4 regions of the Lutispora sp. QWL-02 genome follow, and region 4 is predicted to be linked to each of the others. Evidence: riboswitches for the same ligand, from Rfam matches in the RefSeq annotation. Region 4 holds a riboswitch; each other region holds the start of a gene.

Region 1 (7,952 bases), 1.5 Mb from region 4:
TACCAGTTGATTCTGAAAGTTGTCTATTCTTCAGTTTTCTGCGTTCTGTCCAATACTTTGATTATTATAAGAGCTACAGCGCCTCCCATTAATGCGGTAAATAGCTGCGGAAAGCTGAGGGCCACCTTTATAGGCGGTTTTACGGCTACAAAATAGTTTACTGCAGAATACAACAATCCAAACTTCAACAAGGCAGCAAGGCCAACCCCTATTATTTTTCCTTTGGTCTTTAATATAGAATAGACGACCACATATAAAATGTTGCCTGCTACAATAAATGGAACCACGGGAATCAATGCTGGAGGATTAACCCCCAAAACTACGGACATAAAAGGGGTTATAGCACCGATTGCTGCCGCCCAAGGCAAACCGCATATCTGAGCCGCAACGATCAGTACTGCATTGATACCAGAGCCCGTTACCAGCTGACCCATCTTCACAAATTGAAAGACTAAAGCCACCGCAAGGAGTATAGCGGCTCTGGTTAAGGTCTTGGTACTTTTATCTATCATGATCTATACCCTTTCTCTCTTAACATAATGAGTATGGAGCAGGTGGTGAGCTTTATGCCCGTTGGCTTCTCCTAAATACTCATCATATAAAGCTTTGATTTCAGGATTCTTATGAGATTTTCTCAAAGGCATTTCAGCGTCCATGGTATATAGCCCCTGAGCTCTTTTTCTGCATACCTCTTCAGTCTTTTCCTTATCTATTATAATCGGCTGTCCTCCGCCATTTATGCATCCTCCGGGGCAACCCATCACTTCTATGAAGTGATAGTCGGCTTCCCCATTTCTAACTTTATCAAGAAGCTTTCCTGCGTTGGCTGTACCGTGGGCCACAGCAACCTTTACCTCAAGATCTCCTATCTTAACTGCTGCTTCTTTAATTCCCTCAAGTCCTCTTACAGGGTTATAATCTATGTCCTTTAAATCCTGTCCTGTGAGAATATCTGCTACAGTCCTCAAAGCAGCTTCCATTACACCGCCGGTTGCTCCGAATATTACAGCAGCACCTGTTGATTCGCCCATAACCTTATCGAATTTGCTATCTTCCAAGGTCCCGAAATCCATTCTTGCTTCTTTGATCATCCTTGCCAGTTCTCTGGTAGTTATGACAGCATCTACATCCCTCAAGCCGTCAACTTCCAATTCTTCTCTGCCGGATTCAAACTTCTTGGCTGTACAAGGCATTATGGATACAACAAAAATTTTCTTGGGATCAATACCCATCTTCTCTGCATAATAGGATTTTGTCAATGCGCCCAGCATCTGGTGCGGTGACTTGCAGCTTGAAAGATTATCAAGGAAATCGTTGTGATAATGTTCACAATACTTTATCCAGCCCGGAGAACAGGAAGTGATCATCGGAAGCTTTCCGCCGTTTTTAATCCTGCCTAAAAGTTCAGTGCCTTCTTCTATTATTGTTAAGTCTGCAGCAAAATCCGTGTCGAAAACTTTATCAAAGCCTAATCTCTTTAAGGCAGATACCATCTTTCCTTCTACATTAGTGCCTACGGGCATACCGAATTCTTCACCCAAAGCAACTCTAACCGCTGGAGCTGTCTGTGCTACAACATACATATCGCTGTTATCCAATGCTTCCCAGACTCTGTCCCTGTCATCTTTCTCCCTTAATGCGCCCACAGGACATACCTTTATGCATTGGCCGCAATTTATGCAGGCTACTTCAGACAAGCCTTTATCATAGGAGGTGGTTACAGTCGTCTTGACTCCTCTTCTTGCAAAGTTAATAACCCCAGTGCCCTGTACATTCCTGCAAACGCTTATACACCTTCCGCAAAGTATGCATTTATTCTGATCCCTGACCACTGAAGGTGATGCTGTGTCTACCGCATATGTTATCTTTTCTCCTTGGAAGTCCAAACCATCTATGCCCATTTCTTCACAAAGCTTTTGAAGCTCGCAGTTAAGGTTTCTGGAGCATGTCAAACATTCTCTTTCATGTCTGGCCAATATAAGCTTGAGAATTACAGATCTGGCTTCTCTCACGTCTTTTGAATTGGTTTTTACTTCCATGCCTTCTGCAACGGGAAGCACACATGACGCCTGCAAAGATCTGGCTCCCTTTACCTCAACAACGCACATTCTGCATGCTCCGACCTCATTAATATCTTTTAAAAAGCAAAGTGTAGGAATATTAATGTTTAATGACCTAGCAGCTGCCAAAACTGTTGTACCTTTTGGTACTTGGGTTTTGATACCATCAATTGTCAGGTTTACCATTTCCATAATGTTTATCCCCCTTGTCATGTAAATTGGATAAGTTACTAAAAAATAAACTCCCCAAAAAAGGAGTTTATTAACAACCATAAACAAATCCGTATACCATTAAGGCTACGGTTCTCAAATTTAGCTCCTTTCCACACACGGGCAGCATGAACATTTTCATTCAACCCGTTAGCCTGTGCTCCATAAGAAAAAGTTCTTTGGACTACCGACTCGGAGTTATTTTTTTATCATATTTATTCTAATATATTGTTAATGCTTTGTCAATTAGTTTAGAAGCAATTAATTCTATTTATCAGCTATCAGATTTATGGAAAATTGATTCTATTTCCTTTCGGCGCATTCGGAAGTTTCTCCCCTTAAAGTCTCTATGCCATGCCTCAGCACTGGAATTACAACGCTTAGACATTCTCGCACTCCTTTGGGGCTTCCGGGCAGATTTATTATAAGAGATCTGCCTCTGATACCTGCCACAGCTCTTGAAAGCATCGCCTTAGGCGTCGCTTTAAGGCTTTCAGCCCTCATGGCTTCAGATATCCCCGGCACAATCCTCTCAATCATCTCCAAAGTGGCTTCCGGAGTGACATCCCTGGGTGAAAAGCCTGTTCCGCCGCTTGTCAAAATCATATCGATGTTCAAGCTGTCAGCCATTTCTTTTATCGCTTTTTTTATATCTTCTCTTTCATCCGGCACCATCATATATTTTTTCATAATCCCGCCCATAGGCTTCAGCAATTCTTCCGCTGTCGGCCCCGATTCATCTTTCCGTTCTCCTCTTGAGCCTTTATCGCTCACTGTGATTATACCGAATGTAAATGTAAAATCTTTGCTCATAAGCTTCCTCCTTCTTTTCTATGGGGTATTCCTTATAGGTCAGCCACTAGCCGCTAGCCTCTGGCATTATGGTATTCCTTTGGGGTCCTGGGGAACGAAAACCACTGAAAGACACTGAATGGGGCACTGAATTACACGGAAGAGAGCAATAACCCATGTCATTGTTATGAAAATCATGGGTGCTCAGGACGACAAGCTTCGCTTTAAACCGCCCATCTACCTGTCAGATTATTTGATCATTTAGTGTTTTTTCGTGTTGTCTTCGTGTCTTTTAGTGGTTCTTCGTTCCCCTATGACCCGCAAGGAATACCCCAGTCCCTCCTGAGTTCTAAAACCCATTCGTTTTAACATTTAGAACCTAAGTCCCTGAAATAAAAATCGCCTGATTTGCCGCCTGTTTTTTTCACAAGATGTATATCGGATATGACCATTTCTTTGTCTATGGCTTTGCACATATCATATATAGTAAGGGCTGCAATCGATACGGCCGTCAAAGCCTCCATCTCGACGCCCGTAACTCCGTATGTTTTTACCGTTGCAATGATATCTATTTTGCAGTTTTCCTTATCAATATTAAATTCGAGATCCGCACCGTAAATATTGATATTATGGCACATTGGTATTATGACAGAAGTGCTCTTGGCTCCCATTATTCCGCCCACCTGAGCTACAGACAGCACATCTCCTTTTTTTATTTTGCCTTCGCTTACAGCTCTTATGGTTTCCTTTTTCATATAGATGGAACCTCGAGCCACCGCTTCTCTCAAGCTTTCCTCTTTTTCCGTAACATCCACCATCTTTGCATAGCCTTTCTCATTTATGTGAGTCAATCTTTCCAAAGCGATTACCTCCCAATCCAGTTTCTTATCTACTATTATACTTCCTAAGGCCAATTATTAACAGTATTCTTTATTCGGACGCAAGATAACGCTATCAGAGTTTTGGAAGGCATCATCCAGGCGCCAGCCAAAAAGCACAAAAAGCTGCGATAATTCGCAGCTTTTTATCTATTTTAGTACATTCCCATATCTCCGCCCATTCCGCCTCCGGGCATCATGGGTTTTTCCTTTTCAGGAAGGTCTGCTACTATGCTTTCAGTTGTAAGAAGCATTGATGCTATAGATGCAGCATTCTGCAATGCGGATCTTGTAACCTTTGTAGGATCAACTATACCTGCTTCTATCATATTGACATACTTATCGTTTGTCACATCATATCCCACTCCGGCTTCGCTGTTGATAACCTTTTCTACTATTACTGAGCCTTCAAGGCCTGCATTTTCTGCAATCTGTCTTACAGGTTCTTCCAAAGCCCTTCTTACAATTTGAATACCTGTCTTTTCGTCGCCATGAGCATCCTTCAATAAGCCTTCAACAACCTTTATTGCGCTTATCAGAGCAGCTCCGCCGCCAGGTACTATACCTTCTTCTACAGCTGCTCTTGTAGCTGCAAGAGCATCTTCGATCCTAAGCTTTCTTTCTTTGAGCTCAGTTTCTGTTGCAGCGCCGACTTTGATAACTGCCACGCCGCCTGCCAGTTTTGCAAGCCTTTCCTGAAGCTTTTCTCTATCGAAATCAGAAGTTGTCTCTTCTATCTGAGCTTTTATCTGTCTTACTCTATCCTTTATAACCTGAGCATCGCCTGCACCGTCAACGATTATGGTGTTTTCCTTCTGGACTTTGACCTGTCTTGCTCTTCCTAATTGACTGAGCTTTGTTTCCTTAAGGTCTAAGCCAAGTTCTTCGGATATCACCTGACCGCCTGTGAGCACAGCTATATCTTCAAGCATTGCCTTTCTTCTGTCGCCGAAGCCGGGAGCTTTTACAGCCACACAAGTAAAGGTTCCTCTTAGTTTATTTACAACCAATGTTGAAAGCGCTTCCCCTTCAATATCTTCTGCAATTATCAAAAGCTTTTTGCCCTGCTGTACGATCTGCTCTAATACCGGAAGAAGATCTTGAATATTGGATAATTTTTTATCTGTGATAAGTATATACGGATCATCCAATACAGCTTCCATCTTTTCCGTATCTGTGATCATGTACATGGAAACATAGCCTCTGTCAAACTGCATTCCTTCAACAACATCCAAAGTTGTACCGAAGGTATTTGATTCTTCAACGGTTATAACGCCATCCTTGCCTACCTTTTCCATAGCTTCTGAAATTATATCCCCTATTGCCTCTTCTCCTGCTGATATGGAAGCAACCTGCGCTATGGCGGATTTGCTCTCTATGGGCTTGGAAACGTTCTTCAATTGTTCTACAGCAGCCTCGACAGCCTTGGCTATACCTCTCTTCAATACCATCGGGTTTGCACCTGCTGCAACGTTTTTCAAGCCTTCTCTGATTATAGCCTGAGCCAGAATTGTAGCTGTAGTTGTTCCGTCGCCTGCAACATCATTTGTTTTGGTTGCGACTTCTTTTACCAGCTGAGCTCCCATATTTTCAAAAGCATCTTCCAGCTCTATTTCTTTCGCTATAGTAACACCATCATTTGTGATCAGGGGAGAACCGAATTTCTTATCTAAAACAACATTTCTTCCCTTTGGTCCGAGAGTTATCTTAACTGTGTCAGCCAGTTGATTTACTCCTCTTTCAAGAGATCTTCTTGCATCTTCGCTAAATTTAATCTGCTTTGCCATTTATTTAACCTCCCTTTATTATTCTACTATTGCCAATACATCATTTTGTCTGAGGATCAGATATTCTGCTCCGTCCATCTTGACTTCTGTTCCTGCATATTTGGAGTATATTACCCTGTCTCCAACCTTTAATTCCAAAGGAACCTTCTTGCCGTCTACAATCTCGCCTGAGCCGACAGCCAGGATTTCGCCCTGCATTGGCTTTTCCTTTGCAGTGCCCGGTAGAACTATACCGCTTTTAGTTGTTTCTTCGCTTTCCAATACTTTAATAACTACTCTGTCTCCAAGTGGTTTGATATTCATTAATACCCCTCCTTAAAGTTTTTGTATTTAAAATTTATATGTTTTCTTTTTATTAGCACTCGTTAGCGTTGAGTGCTAATTACATTATTATAATAATTAATGAAATTATTATTGGCAAATTCATAATTTCCTATTTTAGTGGGTTTTTTGGCTATATTCGCCTAATATTTCAATTTAACTCCGTATTACATTGTTTTTCTTTTCCTATATATGCAACTAGGCTATCCATATGAAAATTTTACCTAACTTATTTTTACCCATTATTGTTAATATATTCGTTTATTGAAATTAGCATGGTTTTCCAGTATAATTATATAAATATACAAAGTATTCGATATAAGGAGGGTTATCAATGTCATTAAGAGATGTTTTAAACAAATCTAAAAAAGAGAAGAAAAAAGCTCAGGCAATAGATACAGCTAAGAAAGTAGGAGTAGGCCTGGGGGTGGGTGCGGCAGTGGGTGCGGCTGCAGGTGTGCTCCTGGCTCCTAAAGCCGGCGAAGAGACCAGGAAGGACATAGCAGATGCTGCTAAAAATGCTGCTCAAAGCGTAAAGGAAGGCGCAGGAGAAGTCGGAGAAAAGATATCCAAAATAGTGGAAGAAGGAAAAGAGAAGATAGCTAATCTTAAGAAGGATAAAGAGGCCGATGAAGAAGTTGCCGCAGGAGGAGACAAATGCTGCGACGATCATGAGAGCTGCTGCGGAGGATGCTCTGAGGCTGAGGAGCCAAAAATGGGCAGCTGCTGTGAAGATTAATAAGAAGAAAAGAGGAGTAGGGTATGATATCGTATAGGGATCTGGGACTGCTCATACTTTTTCTGATCGCAACAGGGCTGGGCATATATCTGTTTATTGCATTGAGCCACCTCACCTGCATATTGAAAAAGGTGAGAGGAATATTGGACAAACACGAATCTGATATTGACAAAACTTTGGACAAGCTTCCTTCCATCGCCGGCAATATTGATGAGGCTGCAGTAAATGTAAAGCAGGGTGTGGAGAAGGCAGCAGCTACGGTAGATTCTATAGGTGATACGGTAGCCGAGACTGTGGCTGCCGTAAGCTCAGGCACTCAAGAGGCTGTAGAATATGTGAAGATCATAAGCGAAATAGTCAAAGTGCTGATCAGCACCTTTGGGAAAAAATAATACCCCGATTGGGGTATTATTTTTTAATGTCCCTCGCATGAGTCATGGTGCTCATGCTCATGGCAGACACTGCCCGCAGATTTAAGCTCTCCCTTTAAATAGCTCTCCGCATTGTGTGACGGGTCACCTGAAGCACCTGTTATGACTTCAATGTTCTTTTCATTAAATATTTCGATGGCTCCGCTGCCCATACCACCGGAAATTATTACGTTAACACCCAAGTCATTTAGGTAATTAGGCAAAAAACCGGGTTTATGCCCTGGATTTTGGAAAAATTGCTTTCCGCTTATCCTGCCTGCTTCCTCTGTAAATATTTCAAAGCCCTCGCAATGTCCAAAATGCTGCGCTACCTTATTTCCTTCTCTTGCTACTGCGATTTTCATAAATCAACTCTCCTCTCATATATACAAAATAGTTGTTTCTAATTTATCAAAACTCTATATGTTTCCCTCCATATATTTTTCAATGCCTCTGCTGCAGGACTATCAAGCATATCAATAATAGTCTTTCCCTGATTTACTGCTTTAACCACCAGAGGATCATAGGGAATCTTACCTACTATAGGTATACACTCTTTATTGCAAAACCCTTCAAGCTCAGAAGCATTATCTAAATCTACATCATATTTATTGATGCAAACTAAACAAGGGGCTCCAAACCTCTTTACAGTATCAATAATTCTTTTCATATCATGGATTCCCGAAAGGGTTGGCTCTGCTACTATTAAAACCAGATCTGCTCCGCTTATAGATGCTATTACGGGGCATCCTATG
Region 2 (7,952 bases), 1.5 Mb from region 4:
AATTATTATGATACTTGGCTGGAAAATAAGCGGGAAGAAGCGTATAGGTGTGCTTTACGGAGCGATGTTGTTTTTCGTAGGCGCTTGCGGATTTTGGGATCATATGCTGGAAACCCTCAGCATTGTTATAGCTTCTGTCATTCTTTCCTTAGTGCTGGGATTCCCTTTGGGCATCTTGATTGCAATGAACAAAAGGGCAGAAGGAATCATACGTCCCATTTTGGATTTAATGCAGACTATGCCGACTTTTGTTTATCTTGTGCCTGCTGTTATCTTGTTCAGTACAGGAAAGACTCCTGCGTTGATGGCAACCACCATCTATTCAATTGTACCTATGATTCGCATGACTAGCCATGGAATTACTCACGTAGATAAAGAAGTGGTCGAGGCAGCCCAGGCTTTTGGCTCAACTGCTATGCAGGTCTTGATTAAGGTACAGATACCTCAAGCAATGTCAACTATAATGACCGGTTTAAATCAAACAATTATGATGGCTATGTCAATGGTGGTGACCTGTGCATTAATCGGCGCAAACGGACTCGGTATGGAAATACTCTTAGCCACAAACCGTACAGAGATGGGTAAGGCTTTGATGCCTGGCATTTGTATTGTTGTTGTGGCTATTATACTTGACCGCCTCACTCAAGGACTTGTCAAGAACAAGGAGGTGCAATAGAAGTGGATAATCACATCATAATGAGGGTCCGAAACGTATCAAAGCTATATGGAATAAATAAAGCTGAAGCCATAAAGCTCATAAAGGAAGGTACAGACAAGGAAACGGTGCATAGAAAAACCGGAGTTACTGTTGCTCTTTGGGATGTATCCTTTGAGGTAAAAAAAGGAGAAGTTTTTGTCATAATAGGACTGTCAGGCTCAGGAAAGTCCACAATTGTACGCTGCTTGAACAGGCTGAACAAGCCCAGCTCAGGAAGAATATTTTACGAAGGCAGTGAAATTGATAAATTCAGCAAAAAGGAGCTTTTAGACTATCGGCGCAATAAGATTTCAATGGTATTCCAAAATTTTGGTCTTATGAGTCACAGAACAGTCCTTGAAAATGTGGCCTATGGTCTTGAAGTAAAGAATATACCAAAAGAGGATCGTAAGAAGAAAGCAATGGAGATGATTTCCATGGTTGGACTGGAAGGCTGGGAAAATCAACATATTAACAGTCTTTCTGGAGGGATGAAGCAGAGAGTGGGGCTTGCCAGAGCCCTTGCAAATGATCCCGAGGTGCTATTGATGGATGAGCCGTTCTCAGCGCTGGACCCATTGGTGAGACGGGATATGCAGTTCGAACTTCTTTCAATCCAAAGAAAGCTTCAGAAAACAGTAATATTTATTACCCATGATATAAATGAGGCTTTCAAATTAGGAGATACTGTTGCTATAATGCGTGACGGCAGAATTATTCAGATAGACACACCGCAGAATATGTCTGCTAAACCGGCAGATGATTATGTTTCTAAATTTATCGGCAGTGCAGATAAAGCAAAGGTGCTGAGCGTCAAGAATGTCATGGTTACACCCACATGCCTGGTGAGGCCCAAGGATGCTCCCATCCAAGCCATAAGAGAGATGAGAGCCAATAGTGTCTCTACGGCATATGTGGCAGACGATGAAATGAAATTCATAGGCGTCATAACTATCAATGATGCGGTTCGTGCAAATAAAGAGGGATTGGCTTTGTCCTCCATGATAACCAGCGATGTATATACTGTAAATGAAGAAAAGCTTATCGAAGATGTATTGCATTTGGCCGCCAAATCTAAATATCCCATAGCAGTGCTTGATGAGGGGAAAAAACTAAAGGGAATTATCAGCAAGGCAGCAGTATTGTCTTCGCTATAAAGCATTAAAAGGCTTTATATGAAGCAAACGCATATGTTAGCTAAATAGGAAAACAGGTTCAGAAGGATATTCTTTTGGGCCTGTCTTTTTATAATGCATAGGGAATTATAAATTTCCTTAGTCTGCACTTTTCGTTAAAAGCCTTTGTTCTATATAGTTGGAATTTAGCAAGTATGGATGAAGTCTCGTTTAATTTTATTGCATTGTAATAAGGATTTGCGTAATGTAAAATATGCTTAGAACAAAAATAATTTTGGGAAAAAGAGATATTAAGCAGGGAAGGAAATGTTAAAAAATATCATAGCCCATAAATCAATTATTAAAAATCTCTACCGCTCATAGACGCATTGTGAGGAAAATGTTAAAATTAACCTGAGGGAGATAATGTATATTATAATAGAAAGGAACATCTTGATGGAAAAGAGATTGCTTACTCCAAAAGAGATTGCTCAGGCTACTATTGATGCCGGTGCCGGCAAAGCGAAGCTTTCGGTGATTCATATGATTATTTTGGGTATTTTTGCAGGAGCCTTTATAGGCTTTGGCGCTCAAGGAGCAATTATTATCGGGCAGACTTATGCAAGTATTGATCTGGGCATGTCTAAATTTATTTTTGCCGCGGCCTTCCCGGTAGGATTGATGCTTGTTGTTATTTGCGGCGGAGAGCTTTTCACCGGGAATAATTTGATGGTATTGGGCTGCTTGAATTGCAATTATAAAGTCAGAGACCTTCTTAGAAATTGGGCAGTAGTTTATTTCTCAAATTTTGCGGGCTCCGTCATATTGGCCTTACTGGTGGCCAACAGCGATCTCATGACGGGAGCAGCAGCAGAAAAGGCGATAGCAATAGCAAATGCCAAGGTTGCCATACCCTTTGGAGCCGCTGTTATAAGAGGCATTTTGTGCAATATCCTTGTCGTACTGGCTGTCTGGATGGCCACAGGATCGAGAGATATTATAAGCAAAATATTTTCCTGCTGGTTTCCCATAATGCTTTTTGTGCTCTGCGGTTATGAACATAGTGTGGCAAATATGTATTTTGCGCCTTTGGGAATGTTCATAGGTGCACCAATCACCTGGGGCCAAATCTGGATGAAGAACTTGATCCCCGTGACCATCGGAAACATTATCGGCGGCGCTGTAATAGTTCCTTTATCCTATTACAACGTATATATAAGGACGGCAAAGGTTTCATCCGATGCTGAAGACGGCCCAGAAAAGGTATAAAAGCTTTGAAAAAGATATAAATATATGATATCTTAAATATAGTAAGATTTTCCGAGTTTAATTTTCTAAAGGACAAGCCCATGAAAATTAAACCGAAGGGCTCCGGCAGAAATGCTGAAGCCTCCCGTATTTGGAAAGGAAAAATCAGATTCTATTATATTAGAATTAGAAGAGCAATCCTTTCGGATTGCTCTTTTTGAGCTTGGTACCAAACATGGTTATATGCAATAATCTTTATTTTTTTTATTAAAACAGGCGAAAGGTGATTTTCATGACATATTTTGCAGAAGCGTTTACTAAAGCTCTCAGCCTTCTTTTCTCCTTCGATAAGGAACTCTACGGCATAATTCTTCTGACGCTCAAAATATCTGCAGTATCCCTGATAATAAGCAGCATAATGGGCATTCCCATTGCTGCAATACTGTATATGAAAAAGTTTCCCGGGCGAGGGATCATACTCAATATAATCAGCACCTTTATGGGCCTTCCCCCTGTGGTGGTAGGCTTATTTGTGTATATCATGCTTTCCAATCAGATGGGGCTGTTCGGCGATCTGAGATTGCTGTTTACACCGGCTGCAATGATAATAGCACAGACAATATTAGCATTGCCTATTGTGACGGGGCTTACCCATACCGCTCTTATGTCTTTGGATGACCTGCTAATAAAAACTTCAATTACAATGGGTGCATCTTCCTTTCAGCTTTTTGCTGTCATCCTGAGAGAAGCCAGATATGGCATCGGCACAGCGGTTATAACCGCTTTTGGAAGGCTCATGGCTGAGGTCGGTGCAGTTATGATGGTAGGAGGCAATGTGAGATATCAGACCAGAGTGATGACCACTGCTATAGCATTGCAAAAAGGCATGGGAGAATTCCAGACAGCTCTCGCATTGGGAATCATACTTCTGCTTCTTTCCTTTATCATAAATTTTTTCCTTCAGTTTCTGAAAGGAAGGAGGGTCTGATTTGGAAGACTATATATTTAAGGCAGAGAATCTAAAAAAAGAATATTTGGGCAGAACTGTATTAGATATTGAAGAGATGAAAATACAAAAGGAAAAGATTACTGCAGTCATAGGTCCAAGCGGAGCGGGCAAGAGCACTCTTTTACACCTGCTCAATGTAATAGAAGCACCTTCCTCAGGCAGTATATGGTTTGAAGGCACTAAACTGGGAGAAAAAGCTTTGACCTTAAGCATCAGGAGAAACATGGTCATGGTATTTCAGAAGCCTTTGGTGTTTACCACCACGGTATATGAGAACCTGGCTTATGGCTTAAAGCTTAGAAAAATGAAAAAAGAAGAAATCGGTCAGAAAGTCGAAGAAGTGCTGGGGATAATCGGGCTGAAGGACAAGAGGAATCAAAATGCCGCCACTTTATCAGGGGGAGAGGCTCAAAGAGTGGCAATCGGCAGAGCTATGGTAGTGAGACCTAAGGCGCTTCTTTTAGACGAGCCTACAGCCAATCTGGACCCTGCAAATATATCTATCATTGAGGATCTGATCAAGTTTGGCAAAGCTAATTATGGCCTTTCCGTCATTATAGTCACTCATAACATGTTTCAGGCGAAGAGGCTCTCAGACAATACTATTTTTATGCTCAACGGCAAGATCGTAGATTATGATACTACGGAGAATCTGTTTAATTGCCCCAAAAATGAGATCACAGGGGCTTTTATAAATGGTAAAATGATTTATTAAAGGAGAGGGAATAATGAGAAAGAACTCAAAAATTTTTGCAACCATTCTGGTTTTGGTATTTGCTTTCAGCGTAATGCTTGGGGCAGCAACTGCCGCGTATGCGGACAATGCTCCGCTCGCAGGACTGGCCAGGACTACAGTCAATGCATATTTCAGAAAAGGACCCGGGGTTGATCAGGATATTTTAGATGTAATTAAAAAAGGAACTGAAGTAGTTGTCTTAGGCAAGGTGGGCAATTGGTACAAAATTAGCCATCCTGACAAAAGGGTGGGCTATGTCACCGGCAAATATCTGGAGGGTTTTGATAAAGGAATAGATAAGTTAGTGGAAGAAAAAATAAAGCTGGAGGAACAGCTCAAATCGTTAGAGACCAAAATCGATCTTTCCAAGCTGGAGAAGAATATAGTATTGGCGACTACAACCAGTACTCAGGACACAGGACTTTTGGATACATTAGTCCCTGCCTTCAGTAAGAAGTATGGCGTCAATGTGAAGGTTATCGCAGTGGGCACCGGTGAAGCTATAGAGATGGGCAAAAGAGGAGATGCGGATGTAATCCTTGTTCATTCCAGAAAATCAGAAGATGCCTTCGTAGCAGAGGGCTTTGGAGTGAACAGAAGAGATGTAATGTATAACTTCTTCTTGTTGGTCGGCCCCAAGGATGATCCGGCTAAAGTATCGGAAGCAAAGGATGCAGTGTCAGCCATGAAAGCGATTGCTGACAATGGATCGACCTTTATATCCAGAGGTGATGAATCGGGAACCCATAAGAAGGAAAAGGATTTATGGAAGCTGGCGAATATTGACCCAAAAGCCCAGAAATGGTACATGGAGGTTGGGCAAGGGATGGGAGCCACTTTGACCATGGCAAATGAGCAGGGAGCTTATACATTGGTTGACAGCGGTACCTGGTATGCTTATCAGGATAAAGTGAATATGAAGATAGTGCTTCAAGGGGACAAAGCATTGTTCAACCCCTACGGAGTAATTGCAATAAATCCCGCTAAATATCCTAATATAGGCTATAACTCAGCGATGGCTTTTGTCGAGTTTATAACCTCCCAGGAAGGTCAGACCATCATTAAAGAATACAAAAAGAACGGTTATCAGCTCTTTGTACCCGATGCGAAATAGTGTGCCGGATCATATGCGAAGCATAAAAAATGCTTCGCATTTTCTATCACTGACTATGGAATTATATGCAGACATGTGCTATTTTAAACTAGGGATGTGAATACATAGGGAATATGACCCTATAGGAATACCCAAAATCCTGAGCTCTGAGCTCTGAAACTTGGACTCTATTTAAGGAGGCGAAATGATGAAGCTTTTGAATGTAGATACATCTGATAAGGTTAGAAAAAAGATTGATGAGTCATTTACTGATAACTATGATAAATCGGAACAAGTTCCCACTGAACAAAGCCTGGGGAGGATAGCATTCGAAGATGTGCTGTCTCCCATCGAACTGCCTCAGTTTTCCAGATCTGTAGTGGACGGCTATGCGGTGTTATCAAGAGACACCTATGGAGCAGGCGAGAGCATGCCGGTTTTTCTGGAGGTCTCGGGTCATGTGGAGATGGGTAAGGCTGCTGAAGGCAAGGTTTCAGCGGGCAAGGCCATATATGTGCCTACAGGAGCCATGATACCTGGAGGCGCCGATGCAGTTGTGATGATAGAATACGTGGAGAACCTGGATGAAAGCACCATAGCTGTTTATACGCCGGTGGCTCCGGGTCAGGGCATTATAAAAAAAGGCGATGATGTGAAATCGGGCAGCAAGATTTTATTAAAAGGGGAAAAAATAAGATCCAGGGATATCGGAGTTTTATCAGCCCTGGGCATTGGATATATAAAGGTATTTAAAAAGCTCAAGCTTTCGGTAATATCCACAGGAGATGAAATAGTAGACTCCTTCGGAGAGGTCCGGTACGGTCAGATAAGGGATATCAATACACATCTGATATCTGCTATGGCGGAGGAGTCGGGCGCGGAGATAAGCCTTAAGCTGCTGGTGCCCGATGATTTCAGCAAGCTCAGAGAAGCTATAGACCAGGCTTTGAAAATGTCGGATATAGTGGTGCTGTCGGGGGGCAGCTCCGTCGGTGCCAAGGATATGACTGCCAAGGCTATAGAATCTACAGAGGGCGGGGAGATCCTTGTACATGGAGTAGCAGTCAAGCCCGGCAAGCCCACTATAATCGGGAAGGCAGGAGGAAAGGCCCTGTTCGGCTTGCCGGGACATCCTTCCTCAGCAATGGTTATATATAAGGTTTTTGTAGACTATCTCATAAGAAAATATTACTCAATGAGTGAAGATATAGTATATGTCGAAGCCTCATGCGGAGAAAACATACATTCTGCACAGGGCAAAGAAACCTATCAGCCGGTGGAATTGCTTGAAAGGGATGGGCAATACGAAGCTGTTCCCATCTACGGCAAATCCGCCGCCATAACAACAGTAGCCAGATCCGTGGGCTATATCAGGATATCTGAGAATAAGGAAGGCGTCAAAAAGGGTGAAAGGGTGAGAGTAGCGCTGTTTTGAGACTGAATAGGAGACGGAAACCATTGAAAGACACGGAAACTTCACAAAAATTCAGTGACCTTCAGTGGTTAAAAAATAGGAGGTGGATAGAGTGGATAGAAATTTATACCTGGATAATATGGATGTAGATGAAGCGTTGAAGCTTTTTTTGAATAGAGCAGGACAAAAGCTGGAAGCTGAGAGGATAAAGGTTGTAGGGTCCTTGGGAAGGATAACTGCAGAGCCTGTTTTTGCCATTTATTCTTCTCCTAATTTCAATGCTTCTGCAATGGATGGCATAGCAGTCAAGGCCAGGGACACCTTTGAGGCTTCCGAAGTCAACCCGGTGATACTAGAAAAAGGCGGGCACTATGAATATGTGGATACCGGGGACCCTATAGCAGAGCCCTATGATGCGGTAATAATGATAGAGGATATAGTTGAAGCGGGGGAAGATAAAGTAAGGATAATAAGCCCTGCCTTTCCATGGCAGCATATAAGACCTATAGGAGAGGATATAGTAGCCAATGAGATGATAATTGCCTCAAATCATGTGATAAGGCCTGTAGATATTGGCGCTTTGCTATCCGGCGGTATTACGGATATAATGGTTTATAAAAAGCCCAAAGTGGGGATAATC
Region 3 (7,952 bases), 120 kb from region 4:
TCTATGCTTGCAGGGTCAATTTCCCCTATATTCCTTAAAGCGATTTTCTGCTGGGATTTATAAAAATCGGTTTCCTTATGAGAAGTCACTTTTTTACCCTTTGCAGTATCAAAGATCAAAAGCCTGTCTACTATCTCACCGTTGATCAAGGTCTTTACGACGATTTCTTCCGCATCTTTTGCTTTAACCCTGCTGTAGCAGATATCGTCAGGCTGGATTTTCACCAGGGGCCCTTTTTCACATAATCCATTGCAGCCGGTAGCCTTTATGGAAGTTTTTACTTCTGCATCTAGCTCATACTTTTCTATGAACCTTTTTAGCTTCTCATATACTTCCATACTATTGTTTGCCAGGCATCCTGTGCCGCAGCAGACAAAGATCGTTCTACTCACCGCTCGCACCCCCGTATTCCTTCAAAATCTCTCTAACCATGGAGGAAGTGAGCTTGCCATAGTATTTGCCGTTTATCACCATGACGGGAGCTATGGCACAAGAGCCAAGGCAGTTTACGGTTTCCAAGGAAAACTTTCCGTCTTTTGTGGTCTCCCCCGGCTTTATGCCAAGGGTGCTCCTGATCTCATCCAATAAGCTTTTGGATGACCTGATATGGCATGCAGTGCCGTCACAGACCTTTATTATATTCTCCCCCTTGGGCGTCAGGCTTAAAGCCTTGTAAAAGGTGGCCATGCTGTACAGCCTTGAGAGAGGGATGTCAAGATATCCGGAAAGCTCAACGAGCTTCTCCTTGGGAATATAGCCGTATTCCTTCTGAATATCCTGCAGTATAGCTAATGTAAATCTTTTCTCCTTTGGGTATTTGTCAAACAAAATTCATCACCGCCAATACAAAAAAATGTAAACATTAACCCCCGGCGACCACCGGGAATATGCTTATTTCATCCTCAGGGCTGAGCAAGGTGTCGAGCCCCTGGAGATGGACAATGTTCCTGCCGTTGACTAAAATGATTATCTCGCTGCTGAGGCTGTCATTTTTGAATATTTTATTTCTAAACTTCAAACCATGCTTTTCACAAAGCTTAATAAGAAGAGTTTTTAATGTATGGCAGTGTTCTATTTGAATCTCCTTTGTGCCTGTATAATCTCTTATATACGCAAAATACTTTACCTTCATGAAAAATCCGCCCTTACATTATTTGTTAGGCTGCCGGTTGGTATGAATCTCCCGACAGCCTAAAACTACTTACTTTTATCTGATTGCCAATTCTTTCAGCTTTTCTTCTGTTGGTATGCTGTCTTCTCCCCAGCCTCTTACCTCATAATATTCCTTTAGCATAACATCCAGCTCATTTACCTTGCCCTTTGCAGGTCCGGAAGGGAGAGGTTCTTTAAGAAGTCTTTCAGGAAGTGTATCGTCCTCTTTTGTGAAGCCTGCTTCCAGATTAAATAGTTTTTCTAAGTTCCATATTCTTTCACCTATCTGCAATATTTCAGCATCTGAGCATTTCCAGCCCAAAGCTGTTCTAATCATTTCGGCTATCTCGGGAAGCCCTATACCAAAGGTAGTGAAAAGACATATGCCTGCAGAATCAACTACTGCAGTCAAATCCTGGAATGTCTTTAACCATGGAGCCTTATCGGTTGTTACTAAAGGATCAAGCTTAGCTGGTATTCCCAGTACCTCAGGGGATGTAAGATATCCCCTTACATGGCAGCCGCCGCGGTTTGAAGTAGCATATTCAAGGCCCATACCCTGTACTCCTCTGCCGTCATAAGCGGGCATTTCCTGCTTCTTTACGGACATTGAAAGCTCCGGATGACCATAAAGCTCCGCCATTCTATAGGAGCCCATAGCCATTGTATCACCGAAGCCCTCTCTCAAGCCTGTCATTCTGGTAAACTCTACGATTCCTTCATCATCTCCGAAAGGAAGATCTCTACCTAACTCTTCTCTGGTCAATATTCCTTTGTCATACAACTCCATTGCACAGGCTATAGTGGAGCCCATGGTTATGGGGTCAATGCCTAATTCATTGCATATGAAATTTGCCTTGCATATGGCTTCCAGGTTCCTGACACCACAATCTGCTCCGTAAGACCAGCCTGCTTCATACTCAGGCCCCTCACCAAAGCTTTTAAATTTGCCCTCCGGTATCCTGGTCACTCTGCCGCATCCCATATTGCAGCCGAAGCAGCCTTTATTTCTCACCAAATATTTTTCCGTCAAAGTCTCCCCTGCTGTCTCATCAGCATGCTCAAATATGCCGCCGTCTCTCCAGTTTCTAGTGGGAAGGGCACCGGATTGATTCAAAATATTGACAAGGACTTCAGTGCCATAGGCGGCTAAGCCTGCACCCGTAACGGGATGATCCTTCAGCATCGTTCTGCCTTTCTTGCATATATCAAGAAATTCCTTGGGTTTTGCAACCTCTACAGATTTTGAGCCCTTTACTGCTACAGCCTTAAGATTTTTTGAGCCCATTACGGCACCAAGGCCTGATCTGCCTGCAGCTCTATTTTTGTCATTCATGACCGTTGCGAATAGTACCAGCTTTTCTCCCCCGGGGCCTATACAGGCCACTCTTGCATCTTCGCCTGCTTCGCCGAGCAGCATGTCGGTAGTCTCAAACACGGTTTTGCCCCAAAGATGCTCAGCATTTCTTAATTCCACCTCATCATCATTTATGTATAGATAAACGGGCTTTTCTGATTTTCCTTCAAATATGATTCCGTCATAACCGGCATACTTCAGCTCGGGTCCGAAATGGCCTCCGGAATTGGAAGCTCCTATGGTGCCTGTCAGGGGAGCCTTGGCAACTACTTCATATCTGCCTGCAGAAGTAGCTAAGGTACCCGTCAGGGGGCCGGTCATGAATATGAGCTTGTTATCGGGGCTGAAAGGTTCAACCTTTGGATCAACTTCATTCATGAAATATTTTGTGCCTAAGCCTCTGGCACCAAGGTATTTCCTGGCATCCTCAGGATTAATGCCTTCTCTTTTAATGGTCTTGTCGGTCAAATTCACTCTGAGAAGTTTGCCTGTAAATCCAAACATTATTCATACACCTCCCCAAACAAATCCTTGAATCTTTCGCCGATCTTCCTCTTTTTATTAAGGTTTGCAGGTGTAGCTTCTTTGTACTGAATTGCTCCTGAGGGACAAAGCTCCGCACACTGCGGATTCCCTCCGCACAAGTCGCATTTGATCATTTTTTTCTCTTTCGGGCTATAGGTGATATTGCCCAATGGACATGCGCTTATGCACATCTTGCAGCCGATGCATTTTTGAACGTCGATTATGACTGCATCATTTTCCGCTTTTACGATTGCTCCTACAGGACAAACCTTCATGCAGGAAGGGTCTTCGCACTGCATGCACATGATGGGCACTGCTATTGCAGCCTCATCATAAGCCAGCACGGATACTGCAGCTTGCTTCGGATTAAACTCCTCCATCCTGTTGAAGGAGCAGATCAGCTCGCAGGTTCTGCAGCCGATGCACTTTTCCGGAGAAATCATTAATACTTTGCTCAATCCTTTACTGGACGCCGCATGGACGCCAGCTCCACCTCCTTTATTTAATTAAAAAAGCCCATCTGTTTTTGCACAAACTGCAACACAGATGGACTCCTTTGCACAACGGCAGGTATGGGCATTTCTACCCATGCCCTATCGTTCCAAAAACCTTAACCGGTCATATGGAATCGGAGTCGATATGAAATTTATAAGATATACATTTAATTTACTTATTCTACATGTATTAAACAACTCCTTCTAATATGACGAAAAACACAAAATATTTGCACAATTTATTTTAGAGGTTTTATATGGAGAACATATGGCTATGAAATAGTCGCAAAATTAGTAATTATATGTAGAAAAAGCCAAATCATTATGGTAATGTTTAGGTAGATGGACATGAGATTGGAAAAGATATCTGAAATATGACGAGATGTCGGGCATTCATGCCCAGGTTTGTTAGGGCAATTTTATTAGGTAGTTTATAGTACTGCGTAATTGTAAGAAATTGTTCAATGGAGATCCATGAGAGTTGAATCGAAGATTATACAAGGGAGAAATAGGTAGGTAATTAACAGTTAAGATAGTCCAGAGATGTGATGTCAAGTAGTGAAAATAAGAAATAATGAGATAATCTCATTACTCTAATAAAAGCAAAAGACACCTACCCAAGCCCTGCCTACTATGTTTTTTAAAACAGGGCAAAGCTTTGATCTGTGCATCCAGCGCTCTTATGAAGCTTATGGATATAGATAGCACCTGGTTGACAGAGTCATTTACTGTCTTGGGCAGACGGTAGGAACCTCTGGCAGCTGCCTGAATGAATTTAGCAACTTCATCAGGATTAGGAAAGCGATTTTTTCCTTTTTTTTAATGAAGTCAGTTAGTTCATCTAAATCCATGTAGGCCAGCTCGTCTGCGGAATCAAACTCTTCGTAGACAGCTAATGCAGTGGTGCTGAAAGTATCTGAGAATACTTTCTCCTGTGCCAAAGAAGAATACTTCATAAATAAATAGTTGAGGAAACGCTTTTTATCCTTGGTTTAGCTCTGAACAGCGAAGAAACGAGCACGTGTAAGGCTCTGCAAAACCTTGTAACGGTAATCGTCTGTATATACCTCATTGTTGATTCTTCCAAAGCGCAGGGCATCTGCAATTATGTAAGCATCCATAAACTTTTTAACCTGCTTGGGATTGAGTGAATCTTTTTATTGTATGGAGCAAGATTACCATTTTCCCTTAAGAAACAAACGAGGCTGTCACCATAGACGGAAGTAGCTTCTAATCCAATGATAAGATCTGTAAGGGATTCAGAAGTAATTGCAGAAACAATCCTATTGGATAATAATCTAGCGCCATCTAGACTATTTGAAACAGGAAAGCAGCTATGTTTTGTTCCATCAGGTTTCATGAAATAGACGACATTGGAACTGCTGCTAATATCAATACCGACGTAAAGTGGGTTCAATGTATCACCTTCTTTTGTTGCGTATTTAGTGTTCAATCGGCTTGATAATATCCATGCAAACGGTCAAGGTTCAACAGGAGGAAAAAGAACTATAACCTGATTGACACTAGGTCAATTATATCATGGGCATTAACAAGCTGATTGATATTGATTTAATCACATAAATTATTAAGATAAAAACGAACTTAATAGAAGAAGGAGGATTAGGGTTGATAAGTTTAGAGAAGAAGCAAACTGTTTTGCTTTCTATTGCTCCGATATTATGTATATCGATGTTGATTTTAATTCCTCTGCTTACCGTTGCAATAGGAAGAACAGCAGGGTATGTAGTAGGATTTTGTATATACTGGTTTATATTTTGCCTGCCTGTATCTGTGTATAACTCTAATGGATTAAGTAGTCTGGGAGGAATTTATACTCAAAAATCAAACATTCCCACTATAATGAGAAAGTTGTATTACTTATTGGCATTCATACCTTGTATTGCCACATTTTTTGTGGTATTTAAGGAATTGGCTTCAACAGCAGGATTACAAGTTTTATTTATTGCTCTATTATTTGCATTAATAAATGGAACTATTGAAGAAATGTTTTGGCGTGGAGCTTTTAATAAAGCTTTTAACAATAACATTATTTTAGCGTATATATATCCATCAATATTTTTTGGCATTTGGCATATATCATTATATTTGGCAAAAGGAATTGTATACGAAGGTGGATTTGTTTCATTAGTTGGCGGTTCTTTTTTCATGGGACTATTATGGGGATGGGTTGCATATAAAACCAATTCTATTAAAATTGTAACGATAGCTCACATAATTACAAATTTTTTTGCTTTTACAGGGCTTATTTTTCAAAACTGGTTCAAATAATTTTAGCTTACATCATTATTAGAATAATGTGAGCAAGCAATTTATATAATGGGAGGTGCGAAAGATTGAAAAACCTTATTCTCATAAATGGCACAATGGGTGTAGGAAAGACTGCAACAAGCAGAGAACTGCAAAACTTATTATCTAAATGTGTTTTTCTTGACGGCGATTGGTGTTGGGATATGTCGCCCTTTATTGTGACGGACGAAACTAAAAAGATGGTAATAGATAATATTACTCATCTATTAAACAATTTTATTTCCTGCTCAGAGTATCAAAATATTATTTTTTGTTGGGTAATGCATGAACAAAGCATTCTTGATGATGTGCTGTCCAGACTAAACAAAGATGATTGTACTGTATATAAGTTCTCTATCGTATGTTCTGAAAAGGCATTGATTGAAAGAATTAAAAAAGATATAGAACAGGGTATTAGGACGGAAGATATTATTGAGATAAGTGTGCCAAGATTAAGCAATTATTTTAGAATGGATAGTGAAAAAATAGATGTAAGCGAGATTTCTGCAAAACAGGCAGCAGAAATAATATATAAGCAGATTCCTAATAGTTAATGAATATGATTTCTGCTTATAGTAAAGCATTTTTTTATTACACTCAGCATAAATCAATTAGGGATGCCTAAGGGTGTGAGCACCACCAAGGGGTATTCCTTGTATGTCCGTCCAGTTCAGCAGCGTTGGAGATACCAGACGTTAGTGCACCAAGCAAAGCTTGGCGGTTCTGATAGAATGAAAGTTTCTATATGGTAAGGGCTAACCACCCACCAATAGCGCGTCTTGCGTCCTGTCTGGCAACTTGTTGTAAACGTAACGGAAGCCAACATGAAAAGGGCGATAAGGAAATAATAAAACGGGCAAAGCCTGATGCAGAAATGAGACCTGCTGAAGAGCCCGGTGCGATAATACCGCATGCCAGGATATGTGAGGGGGTAGCTAGGTAACTGGCTGTTCTACCTTAGCTTGCAAATATGTAGCTTTATTGGGTTATATTAGATATTAAGGAGAGTGCAATGTATGGACGAAATGACAAAGCAAAATTTAATCGAAAAAAATAAAAGAATAATAAATATGGTGATCGAGCGCGTCAAGAAAGATTTCCGGGACGATATTGCAATTATTGGTCTTACTGGTTCTTTTAGTACCGGAGATTTCCATGAAAAAAGTGATCTTGACCTAATCATAATAAACAATACTAAACGTGGATGGGAGATATCTTCTTGCTTCATCCTGGAAGATGTGGGATATGATATCTATTGTACGCCATGGGAAACCAGAATCGAAGCACAATCTAGTCTTAATAGCCCTATGATCTCGTGCTTAGTTGACCTTCAAATCTTGTATTGCGCAAAGTCGGAATATTTGGAAAGGTTTAATGCTTATAAGCAAAGAGCGCTAGATGCTCTTGCCGAGCCAATTGGGAATGAATGCATCGGACGAGCAAAAAAATATATTGATATTGCAAAGCAGGAATATACTAATACTTTGCTATCAGATAATGTAGGAGCTGTAAGGTATGCAGCAAGTGAGATTTTATATAATCTGATAAATGCTCTTGTAAGTTTAAATAATACCTATTTCAAACGAGGAATTAAAAGGTACATGGAGCAATTGGCTTCCTTTCGATATATACCTAATGATTTTGAAAAATTATACATGGCTGTAATTGACGCTAAGACTATTGAAGAAATACGCAATGTATCGTATAAAATGTTAAAAAGTATAGTTGAGTTATATGACAAGATGTATGATAAATTTGTAAAACGGCCTGTGCCTACATACGATAATCTTTGCGGTACTTACGAAGAATTATGGTGTAACTGTCGAAACAAGGTCATTGCAAGCACTGAGTCAAACGATAAATCCTATGCATATCATGCTGCAAGGGGAGCGCAGGAGTATCTAGACGAGATGGCAGAATATATAGGGACAAAAAAGTTTGATTTGATGCAGTATTTTGACCCGGATAATCTTCTATCATTCAAAGAAGCGTTCTTAAGCATAATGGAAGAGTATTTGGAAGAGTATAACAAGGTAGGACGTAAGGTAGAACAATATGATTCTTTCGAACAGCTATATGACAACTATATGCAGGCCTAAAACTTTTATTGCATGATG
Region 4 (7,952 bases):
TTCAAAGGTCAATGTTGCTCCTGTTATTGCATCTATATTGTAAGGTGCATCGCCGGCAACTCCGCCGTTTGTAATGTGCTTGTAAGGACTCTTGGAATAGTCTGTTCCGCCGGACGGAGTGACCTTGATCTCGTTGACCAGCTTTATTAAGGAGCCGTTTTGGCTGTATATCCTGAAATAACCGACTATAGCCGGGTTATCCTTTGCAGTGTCACAGACTGCTTTGGAGTCACCGGAGCCGGTGCCTGCTTCATAGGCCAGTATGTACTGCTTGGAGGAATCTTTTATATCTCCTACGGTAACAGGATCATTTGCATAGCCGTCGGCAGATATAAATTCTACTTTGTCCTTATCGTCATAGCCATTGAGAAGTTCGCTCAAAGGAACTCCCACACAGTAGTCAGCCACCGGGCCTGTTTTTTTAGTATAGGTCCAATTGCCTGCCATTTTAGGCATGAGGAGTATTTCAGCTCTTGTATAATCCTTATTACCTATTTTCAGAACTGCAGGCAGTTCTTCGCCAACAAGTATTTTTTGTATGGTTTTATTAAACAAGGGATTATTTTGTTCTTCCACATGCTGCTGGCCTACCATCAAGAGGGGTGCATCCTTATCAGTCAAAGCTTCTATAGAACTGCTTTGGGGTATTATCTCAGGTTTACCCCTATCGCCGGCTCTTCCGAAGGCCAGTATGGTATCCACGGGGATTTTGCCGTCGGCTTGTCCGCTGCCCAGTTTGGGGAAATAATATCTTTCCATACCGTAGGATGGGGTGGTCAATACCTTGGAAGTGGTAGAATCTCCTTTGTGAGAAGGGTCGAAGGTGACCTTGTAACCATCCTTGGCTGCAAAAGCTATCTTGAATAGATCATATTTGTCTTTGGTGAAGCCTGATTTGCTCAGGAGATCATCGACTTTTACTCCCTTCCCAAGATATATGCTCTTGGTGGGAGTGGTGTTTATTGTGGAGTAAAGATTTGTAACATGCTGCATTGATATGAGTTCGCTTAGAGTATACGATTTTTCATCGGTGAATCCTATACCCTGGCCCGTAACCACAACAATAGGCTGCTCCGTTTTAGGAGTCCATGCTTCTGCGTATACAGAACTTCCTAATACATCCGGAGCTATAAGGCCAAGGGATGAAAATATAAGGGTAAAAGCTGTTAATAGTGCCAGTACCTTCAAGGATTTCTTAGTGTTTGAATAGCTCATAATGCTCTCCTCCTATTTAAAATTTTGACACAGTTTACTCGTAATGGAAATGAGTAATAAAAAAACTTCTTTTATAGCAAAAAGAAGTTTTAAAAAGCCGGTTTATTACTCCTTTTCGCACTGGAAGGCACTGCAGTTTCCTGCAATACCCTTTCGTTTTATGCATCTTGCGCGTATAATTCGTTTAGATGCATAAAATCGGAGTATTTCTGTTTATTGAGCTTATGGAAATTATATCTATATTATAACGTTAAACAGTTGTCAATGCAAGGCTAATCGCCTGTTTAGTATTCCGGCTCTTCCACTATATCAAAAGCGCGCTTTATATAATAGATGCCGGTTAAGCAAGAGATCATGTCCGATATGGGAAAGGACAGCCAGATTCCCGGTAAGCCCATGGATTTGGCCATTATAAACATAAGAGGAATGAACACTACAATTTGCCTGTAAATGGACAAGAGGAAGGAACCCCTGCCTTCCCCCATTGCCTGGTAAAAGTATATTGCAACATAGTATACGCCTACAACGGGGAAAATGGATATTATGGTTCTCAGGATTCTTATGGTATCTATAAGCAGTTCGGAATCAGCCATAAAGAAGCCTATAATATATTGAGGGAAGACCATCATCAACAGCCACACAATAGCTGATGACACGGTCGCATAATCGATTGATTTTTTTACCACATCTTTTACCTTATCATAATTATCAGCTCCGTAATTAAATGCCGCTATGGGCTGCATGGAAGAGCTTATGCCGATCACGGTAATAAACAGGAACATTGAGATCCTTGTGGTAACACCTATTATTATCAATGCCTTATCCCCTCCGTAGGACAGGAGAAGGTTGTTCAATAGCACAGCTACTACTGCGTCGGATATTTCTATCACAAAGGTGGAGAAGCCTATCAAGAGGATCTCTGAAGAAATACCATGATTAAGCCTGAGCTTCCAGCCTAAATTCAAATCCTTTTTCACATAGCTGAATTTGTGCCATGCATATAAGAAGGATATGAACTGAGATAAAACTGTTGAAATTGCTGCTCCTTTCACGCCTAAAGGATAATAGGCCACCAATACATAATCCAGTATTATATTTAAAACAGCTCCTAAGCCTGTGGCCTTAAGGGTTATTCTAGGGTTTCCCAGAGCAGTTATGATATAGCACATCACTATAGCTAAAGATTGAAATACGCCTCCGAATATCACAATGCCTATATAATCCTTGGAATAAGGCAATATGCTTTGGCTTGCACCCAGCCCTATTATTATGGGATCCAAAAAGAAATACAGGAGAGATGTAATTGCAGACATTATCAGTATGGTAAGGACCAGAGAATTTTTTATTACAGCTTTCAGATCATCATAATTTTTTTCTCCCAGATATCTTGATGCCGCGGTATAGGAACCCACGGCTATCAAAAGGCCCAAGGCGGAAATAAGGCGCTGAACAGGGAAGGCTATTGCCAATGCTCCTATGGCTGTGCTTCCCAGATACCGACCTACATATATGGTATCCACCATGTTATATAGCTCTATGACTAATAGAGCTATGATGGTAGGCACTGCAAATTTAATGAGAAGCTTATCTGTGTTTTCTGATTTGAATATATTTCTATTGATTTTCATGTCGATCACAACCTTTCGTAAACGGACAGACATCATCCTCAATAAAAAGTATATACATATTTGTAATTTTTTTCATTCACCAAGGTAACCGTTAAAAGGTATAAGTTTAAGCACCTGAAGTTTTTCGTAAGTCGTCGAATAAATAAAAAGCACCATGTTATAGGTGCTTTTGTACTTTTTGAAGCTGAATCAAGTTGGCTCCATAGCCTTCTAAGGCTGATATTATGTTAAAGACAGGGCTCTTGCCTGCGTTATAGAATTTTACAGAAGGTCCGGATGCAGTGTCAAGCAGCTTTAGTTCTTCACCAGTCAAAGCTTTTGGGGCCCCGATGGAAATCCAATTATCGTAGGTTGATCCGTTTTTTTCATTTATATTGTAAGATATGACCCTGAAATCATCGGGGAGGGAAGATAAGTTGATGGAATACTTTCGCTTCAGCATGGTTCTCATTCCGGATTTTTTGAGGGCTCTATCTTTGATCCCAGGGCTTTTCAGCTTATCGTCATATAGGTAGAGCAGTATCTGATAGTTTCCATCCCTTTGGGTTATTATATATCCGTCTCCTTTATCGATCATATTTTCTCCCAGTAGGGATAAAAAACTGTAGGCATAGTATGAAGGTTTTTTCATACCATATTTATTTATGAGACCCTTTCCGCCGAAGAAAACGGAATTATCAATTTCCTCATCACTCAATTCGTCAAACAGTGCCGGGCACGGCATATCCTCCTTTTGGTTTATATAAGCATCGATGATCAGCGGTATCATATAAGCAGTGTCATATAGAGGATCAAGGCTTAAGTCAGGCTTCCGCTCCATATCCTTGAAGTTGCATAGGGACCACTCCTTCATCGCATCTTCACCGAAAAACCCTTTGTAATAGTTCATGAAAGGCTCTATATCTGTATCCTCATCATCCAATATGATCTGAGGTATTATATCCAGCTTCATCAAGGAGCAAAATATCTCCCTCATTTCTTCCCAGTATGCTATCTGGTTAAAGGTATGGCTTTTTTTCAAAAAAACATTGCTTATTATCCCGTATTTGAAGTTTAAATCCTTCTTCGCTTGAGCTATATATGCCATTTTCCTTTGGGAATACAGCTCTCTGCAGCAGCCTAAATACACGGACTCAATTCCTGTTGTCCATGAATCCCCATGGGCATTGCCGATCAGGTCGATATCCAGCTTTATTATCCTGTTTTCAGAATGAAATCTGGGATAATCTTCAAGATAATTTGCAATATGCTCCAGAGCGGTATTAATAGGAAGAGTGTCATACTTTTTCATAGCCTCATATTCTTCGGCAGACAAGTCATGCTTTTTTCTATATTGCATCGGAGTGCATCTATAATGCTTCTTAAAATGCTTATTGAAATATCTTGTGTGTGAAAATCCTAATTCCTCTGATATTTCCGATATAGTCTTATTGCTATCCAGCAGAAGCTTTATGGCTTCTTCTACTCTGGTAAGATTAAGAAAATCATTGAAGCTGTGCCCTACATTATTTTTTATGCCGTAGGATAGATAATGAGAGCTGAGATATTCTCTTCTGGCAATGTCCTGGAGGCTTATCCTGTTATGATAGTTGGAATATATATACTTTATTATCCTGTCATATCTCTCAAACTGAACCTCATTATCCTTCAGGCTTTCTTCATCGTAGATGAGATAATGAAAATTATTGATGAGATGATACAGCAATTCCACCAAAGTATCTTCTATAAATTCTTCAAAATCCTCGCTTCGCTGAAACAGCTCGCACAGCAGTATAGCCAGGTGCTCCCGCAATTTTTCATATTTTTCGGATTTCTGCACATCCGTATCGGAGGTTTCAGTATAAAAAAACATATTCTCTATATCGTAATATTTATTTAAAAATCCGGTATCGATATTAAATATTAAAGCCTTGTTATTGCCGCTTCTGCCGGATATGCTGTGGGCTTCGTCGCTATTGATTATTTCTATCTGGCCTTCCTTTAGAATATGAGTTTCCGTTTCTATATTGACGCTGATTTTGCCTTCTACTACATAGATTATCTCCATGGCCTTATGCCAATGGATGGGATAATGCTTACAGCTATGATAATGTACATTGACAGGCAAATTAGGCGCAAACTCTATAAACTCCCTTCTCATCATATCGGCTCCTCGCTATTAAGTTTATTTTGTATATTTCCGCTCCTTCTTATCTTTGCCTCTGCTTTGCTCAGAAGCAAGTACCCGGCCATATCCTTGAGCTGCGAACCGGAGTATTTTTCATAGCTCTTCAAAAGCTTTCTCATTATGAGATGCTTTTCTTTTGTGAAGGAAGGAGCATTCGTGAGTATGAAAAAGCATAGGTCAGCCAAGTCCATGCGCCCGTCGCCGTGCTTCATTTCCTCAAAATCAAGCCCATATATCTTATTACTGCCGTATATAAAGTTCTTCAGATTCACGTCACCCTTCAGCATGCTGAAGGCTCCGGCGGATATTTGATGCAGCTTGCTCATCCATAAGGCCAAGTCATCAATCCAATCTCCCATATCAAGGCTTTCCGCCAAATCGTTCACCAGGATTCCTTCAATATGCTGTAAGAACAAGCTGCCTTCATCTTTATATATCACTTCGGGTACAGACAGACCGGACCGGCGGAGCATATTCAAGTTATTATACTCTACGGCCAATAAGCGGGTATTTTCCTTTTCATACTTCTTCATCACCGCTAAAACAGCAGAAGAGGAAGTATGTATTTTTACCTTATATACATGATTTCGCTTGCTGCTGAACTTTTCCACTATCTCTATATCCATTATACAGACTCCCAATCCATGGCGGTGCTTTCCACCAGATCCGTAAGCCTCTCTATATCAGTAACGGCATTGATGACGGAAAGGCTTTTAAAGCGGGATATTTTGTTGCTTATCACGCCGCTTAGTACAAATACGCTGGGATGTATGCGCTCCATTACATCTTCGATGGAGGAGGCGCATAAAATCTTGGGGACCCCAAAATCCGTTACTCCTTCCAGTATTACAAAATCCTGATCATAAAATTTTAATATCTCAGGCATAGGCAATCTTTTCTTAAACAAAATATCCGTTTCATAAAGGCCCCGAGCGGTAACCGGTCCGGCTCCTGCTTTTCTATGCCTGTCCGTATTGGAGCCTTCCATGTCTATGGCGAACTCTTCATAATGTATCTCTTTTACTGAACCTACAGTATAATTGCGTTTGATGAGCTCCTTTATTATGCGTTCTACTGTTGTGGTCTTGCCCGATTTTGAATATCCGTAAACCGATATGACTTTCATTTCGACGGCCTCCTTAGTAAATTGCTTTGCTGTTCTATTATGGCAGGCAGATAAAAATTATGATGGTCATTGTTAAAGTTGCCAGTATGACAGTATAATCTGTTCCCTTCATCTTCAATATGCAATAGTCGGTTCTGCATGGGTATACTCTGAAGGCTCTGCATTCCATGGAAAGGGAGATGTACCTGGCCCTGCTTAAGGCTTTAGCTACAGAGGGTGTCAATATGCAGGCATACAATGAAAGCTTCTGCCTCAGCGGTATCTTATGCAGATCCGCTCCTGCCAGCTGTACTGCAGCAATTGAGTCTGAAAACTCTTCTCTAAACAAAGGCAGAAATTTCATCGCCAGAAGAACCATAAAGGCAATTTCATAGGGCAGCTTCATTTTCGTAAGGCCGTATACTATCTCCAGAGGAGGTGCGGATGCAACTATCAGGGCAGAGAATATGACTATGGACATTCTCAACATTATGGATATGCCGCTCTCCAGACCCATGGCAGTCAGTATACTTATATTTCCTATACTAAATATGGTTTCTCCTCCTGAAGTAAATATGCTCTGCACCAAAGCCAATACCAGGAAAAAATACCAGAGTTTTTTTAGCCTTTTTACCGATGCGGATAAGGAAATTGAAAAAAGCCTGCATAAGATCAAGGTCATCAAAAACAGCCAGAAAAGCGGCCCTATCTTCCTTATCAATACCGCAGCTGAGGAAATGATAAACAGGATAATGATCCTGGTTCTGGGGTCCGGCTTTATCATAGGATGTCAACTCCTTTTGGGTTAAGCCTAAAGATCATATCCGCATGGCCCATCAATAACTCTGTGTCATGGCTTACTATCATATAGCCTTTGCCTTCTTCCTTCAATGCTTCGAGGCATTTATCCAGCTGCTTTCTGCGCAATATATCCAAGCCTGTAGTGGGCTCATCCAGTATGACGAATTCCACATTCCGTGACAGCACAGAGGCCAGAGCCAGCCTTTGTTTTTCCCCCCGGCTCAGCTCCAGAGGAGAGGAATCTCTATACCTGGCAAGATCAAACATTTCAAGATAATGCTTGAGCTTATAGTCCGCATCATCCTTGCAATCTGTATTCCCATATATGAAGCTGAAGCTCATCTGCTCCCAAACCGTAGGGCAAAACAGCTGCTTGTCAGGGTTCTGAAAGACATAGCCTACTTTTTTGCCTATATGGGATAAGGAAATATTATTTATATTCTTGCCTTCGAGATATATTTCGCCTTGCTGAGGCTTGAGAAGCCCGAGCATAAGCTTGATCAAAGTGGTTTTTCCGCAGCCGTTTGGCCCCATAAGTCCTACACGTTGATCTTTCTCTATTTCAAAGCTTATATCCTCAAAAAGCTTATTTACTCTGGTATAGGAAAAAGTCAGTGAGTTTGCTGTATAGAAGCTCACGGTTCTCACCTGCCTTGATTCTTTGTTCTATCCTGCCGTCTTTCATGAGCAGGATATTATCGGCCATCATAAGGTTTTCAAGGTCATGGTCAATGGCTATAATGGTCTTGCCTTTCCTTTGAAGCAGCTTGATCCTGTCAATGATGAGATCCCTGCTATCCCTATCCAGCTGTGATAGGGCTTCGTCAAGTATGATGATCTCAGGATCAAGGCTCAAAATGGAAGCCATGGCAGCAAGATGCTTCTCGCCGCCGGAAAGCAGAGATGGATTTTTGCTTCTTAGATGCTCTATGCCGAGAGTTTTTAAGACTCTTTCAATTGTCTCTTCTATTTCCTCATAGGAGAGACACAGGTTTTCCGCAGCGAAGGCTATTTCAGCCTCTACGGTAGGCAGAAA

The links. Region 4 has a riboswitch for molybdenum cofactor ahead of AC4HCY_RS03960 (ligand-binding sensor domain-containing protein). Riboswitches for the same ligand answer to the same signal wherever they lie in the genome.
Region 1: another riboswitch for molybdenum cofactor. It lies ahead of AC4HCY_RS18730 (NADH-dependent [FeFe] hydrogenase, group A6); the one in region 4 lies ahead of AC4HCY_RS03960 (ligand-binding sensor domain-containing protein).
Region 2: another riboswitch for molybdenum cofactor. It lies ahead of AC4HCY_RS18695 (ABC transporter permease); the one in region 4 lies ahead of AC4HCY_RS03960 (ligand-binding sensor domain-containing protein).
Region 3: another riboswitch for molybdenum cofactor. It lies ahead of AC4HCY_RS03340 (4Fe-4S dicluster domain-containing protein); the one in region 4 lies ahead of AC4HCY_RS03960 (ligand-binding sensor domain-containing protein).

The regions. Positions count from the first base shown of each region.
Region 1 is NZ_CM177762.1:3,930,139-3,938,090, forward strand. Features, by position in the region: gene AC4HCY_RS18725 (ECF transporter S component) at 24-512, opposite strand; gene AC4HCY_RS18730 (NADH-dependent [FeFe] hydrogenase, group A6) at 516-2,252, opposite strand; molybdenum cofactor riboswitch at 2,361-2,480, opposite strand; gene AC4HCY_RS18735 (MogA/MoaB family molybdenum cofactor biosynthesis protein) at 2,574-3,083, opposite strand; gene moaC (cyclic pyranopterin monophosphate synthase MoaC) at 3,428-3,880, opposite strand; gene groL (chaperonin GroEL) at 4,096-5,727, opposite strand; gene groES (co-chaperone GroES) at 5,746-6,030, opposite strand; gene AC4HCY_RS18755 (YtxH domain-containing protein) at 6,383-6,787, shown strand; gene AC4HCY_RS18760 (hypothetical protein) at 6,811-7,179, shown strand; gene AC4HCY_RS18765 (NifB/NifX family molybdenum-iron cluster-binding protein) at 7,203-7,562, opposite strand; gene AC4HCY_RS18770 (ATP-binding protein) at 7,601-7,952, opposite strand, start outside.
Region 2 is NZ_CM177762.1:3,920,042-3,927,993, reverse strand. Features, by position in the region: gene AC4HCY_RS18710 (ABC transporter permease) at 1-676, shown strand, start outside; gene AC4HCY_RS18705 (quaternary amine ABC transporter ATP-binding protein) at 697-1,854, shown strand; gene AC4HCY_RS18700 (formate/nitrite transporter family protein) at 2,269-3,081, shown strand; molybdenum cofactor riboswitch at 3,119-3,238, shown strand; gene AC4HCY_RS18695 (ABC transporter permease) at 3,353-4,048, shown strand; gene AC4HCY_RS18690 (ABC transporter ATP-binding protein) at 4,050-4,784, shown strand; gene AC4HCY_RS18685 (substrate-binding domain-containing protein) at 4,798-5,919, shown strand; gene AC4HCY_RS18680 (molybdopterin molybdotransferase MoeA) at 6,104-7,333, shown strand; gene AC4HCY_RS18675 (molybdopterin biosynthesis protein) at 7,425-7,952, shown strand, end outside.
Region 3 is NZ_CM177762.1:757,436-765,387, forward strand. Features, by position in the region: gene AC4HCY_RS03320 (NADH-ubiquinone oxidoreductase-F iron-sulfur binding region domain-containing protein) at 1-392, opposite strand, end outside; gene nuoE (NADH-quinone oxidoreductase subunit NuoE) at 385-828, opposite strand; gene AC4HCY_RS03330 (ubiquitin-like small modifier protein 1) at 863-1,132, opposite strand; gene AC4HCY_RS03335 (aldehyde ferredoxin oxidoreductase family protein) at 1,208-3,013, opposite strand; gene AC4HCY_RS03340 (4Fe-4S dicluster domain-containing protein) at 3,013-3,492, opposite strand; molybdenum cofactor riboswitch at 3,570-3,680, opposite strand; gene AC4HCY_RS03345 (hypothetical protein) at 4,254-4,469, opposite strand; gene AC4HCY_RS03350 (hypothetical protein) at 4,634-4,888, opposite strand; gene AC4HCY_RS03355 (CPBP family intramembrane glutamic endopeptidase) at 5,155-5,817, shown strand; gene AC4HCY_RS03360 (AAA family ATPase) at 5,883-6,389, shown strand; gene AC4HCY_RS03365 (nucleotidyltransferase domain-containing protein) at 6,852-7,934, shown strand.
Region 4 is NZ_CM177762.1:882,112-890,063, forward strand. Features, by position in the region: gene AC4HCY_RS03960 (ligand-binding sensor domain-containing protein) at 1-1,215, opposite strand, end outside; molybdenum cofactor riboswitch at 1,308-1,431, opposite strand; gene AC4HCY_RS03965 (MATE family efflux transporter) at 1,500-2,843, opposite strand; gene AC4HCY_RS03970 (helix-turn-helix domain-containing protein) at 3,001-4,986, opposite strand; gene AC4HCY_RS03975 (hypothetical protein) at 4,983-5,636, opposite strand; gene mobB (molybdopterin-guanine dinucleotide biosynthesis protein B) at 5,636-6,136, opposite strand; gene AC4HCY_RS03985 (energy-coupling factor transporter transmembrane component T family protein) at 6,174-6,899, opposite strand; gene AC4HCY_RS03990 (energy-coupling factor ABC transporter ATP-binding protein) at 6,896-7,555, opposite strand; gene AC4HCY_RS03995 (energy-coupling factor ABC transporter ATP-binding protein) at 7,503-7,952, opposite strand, start outside.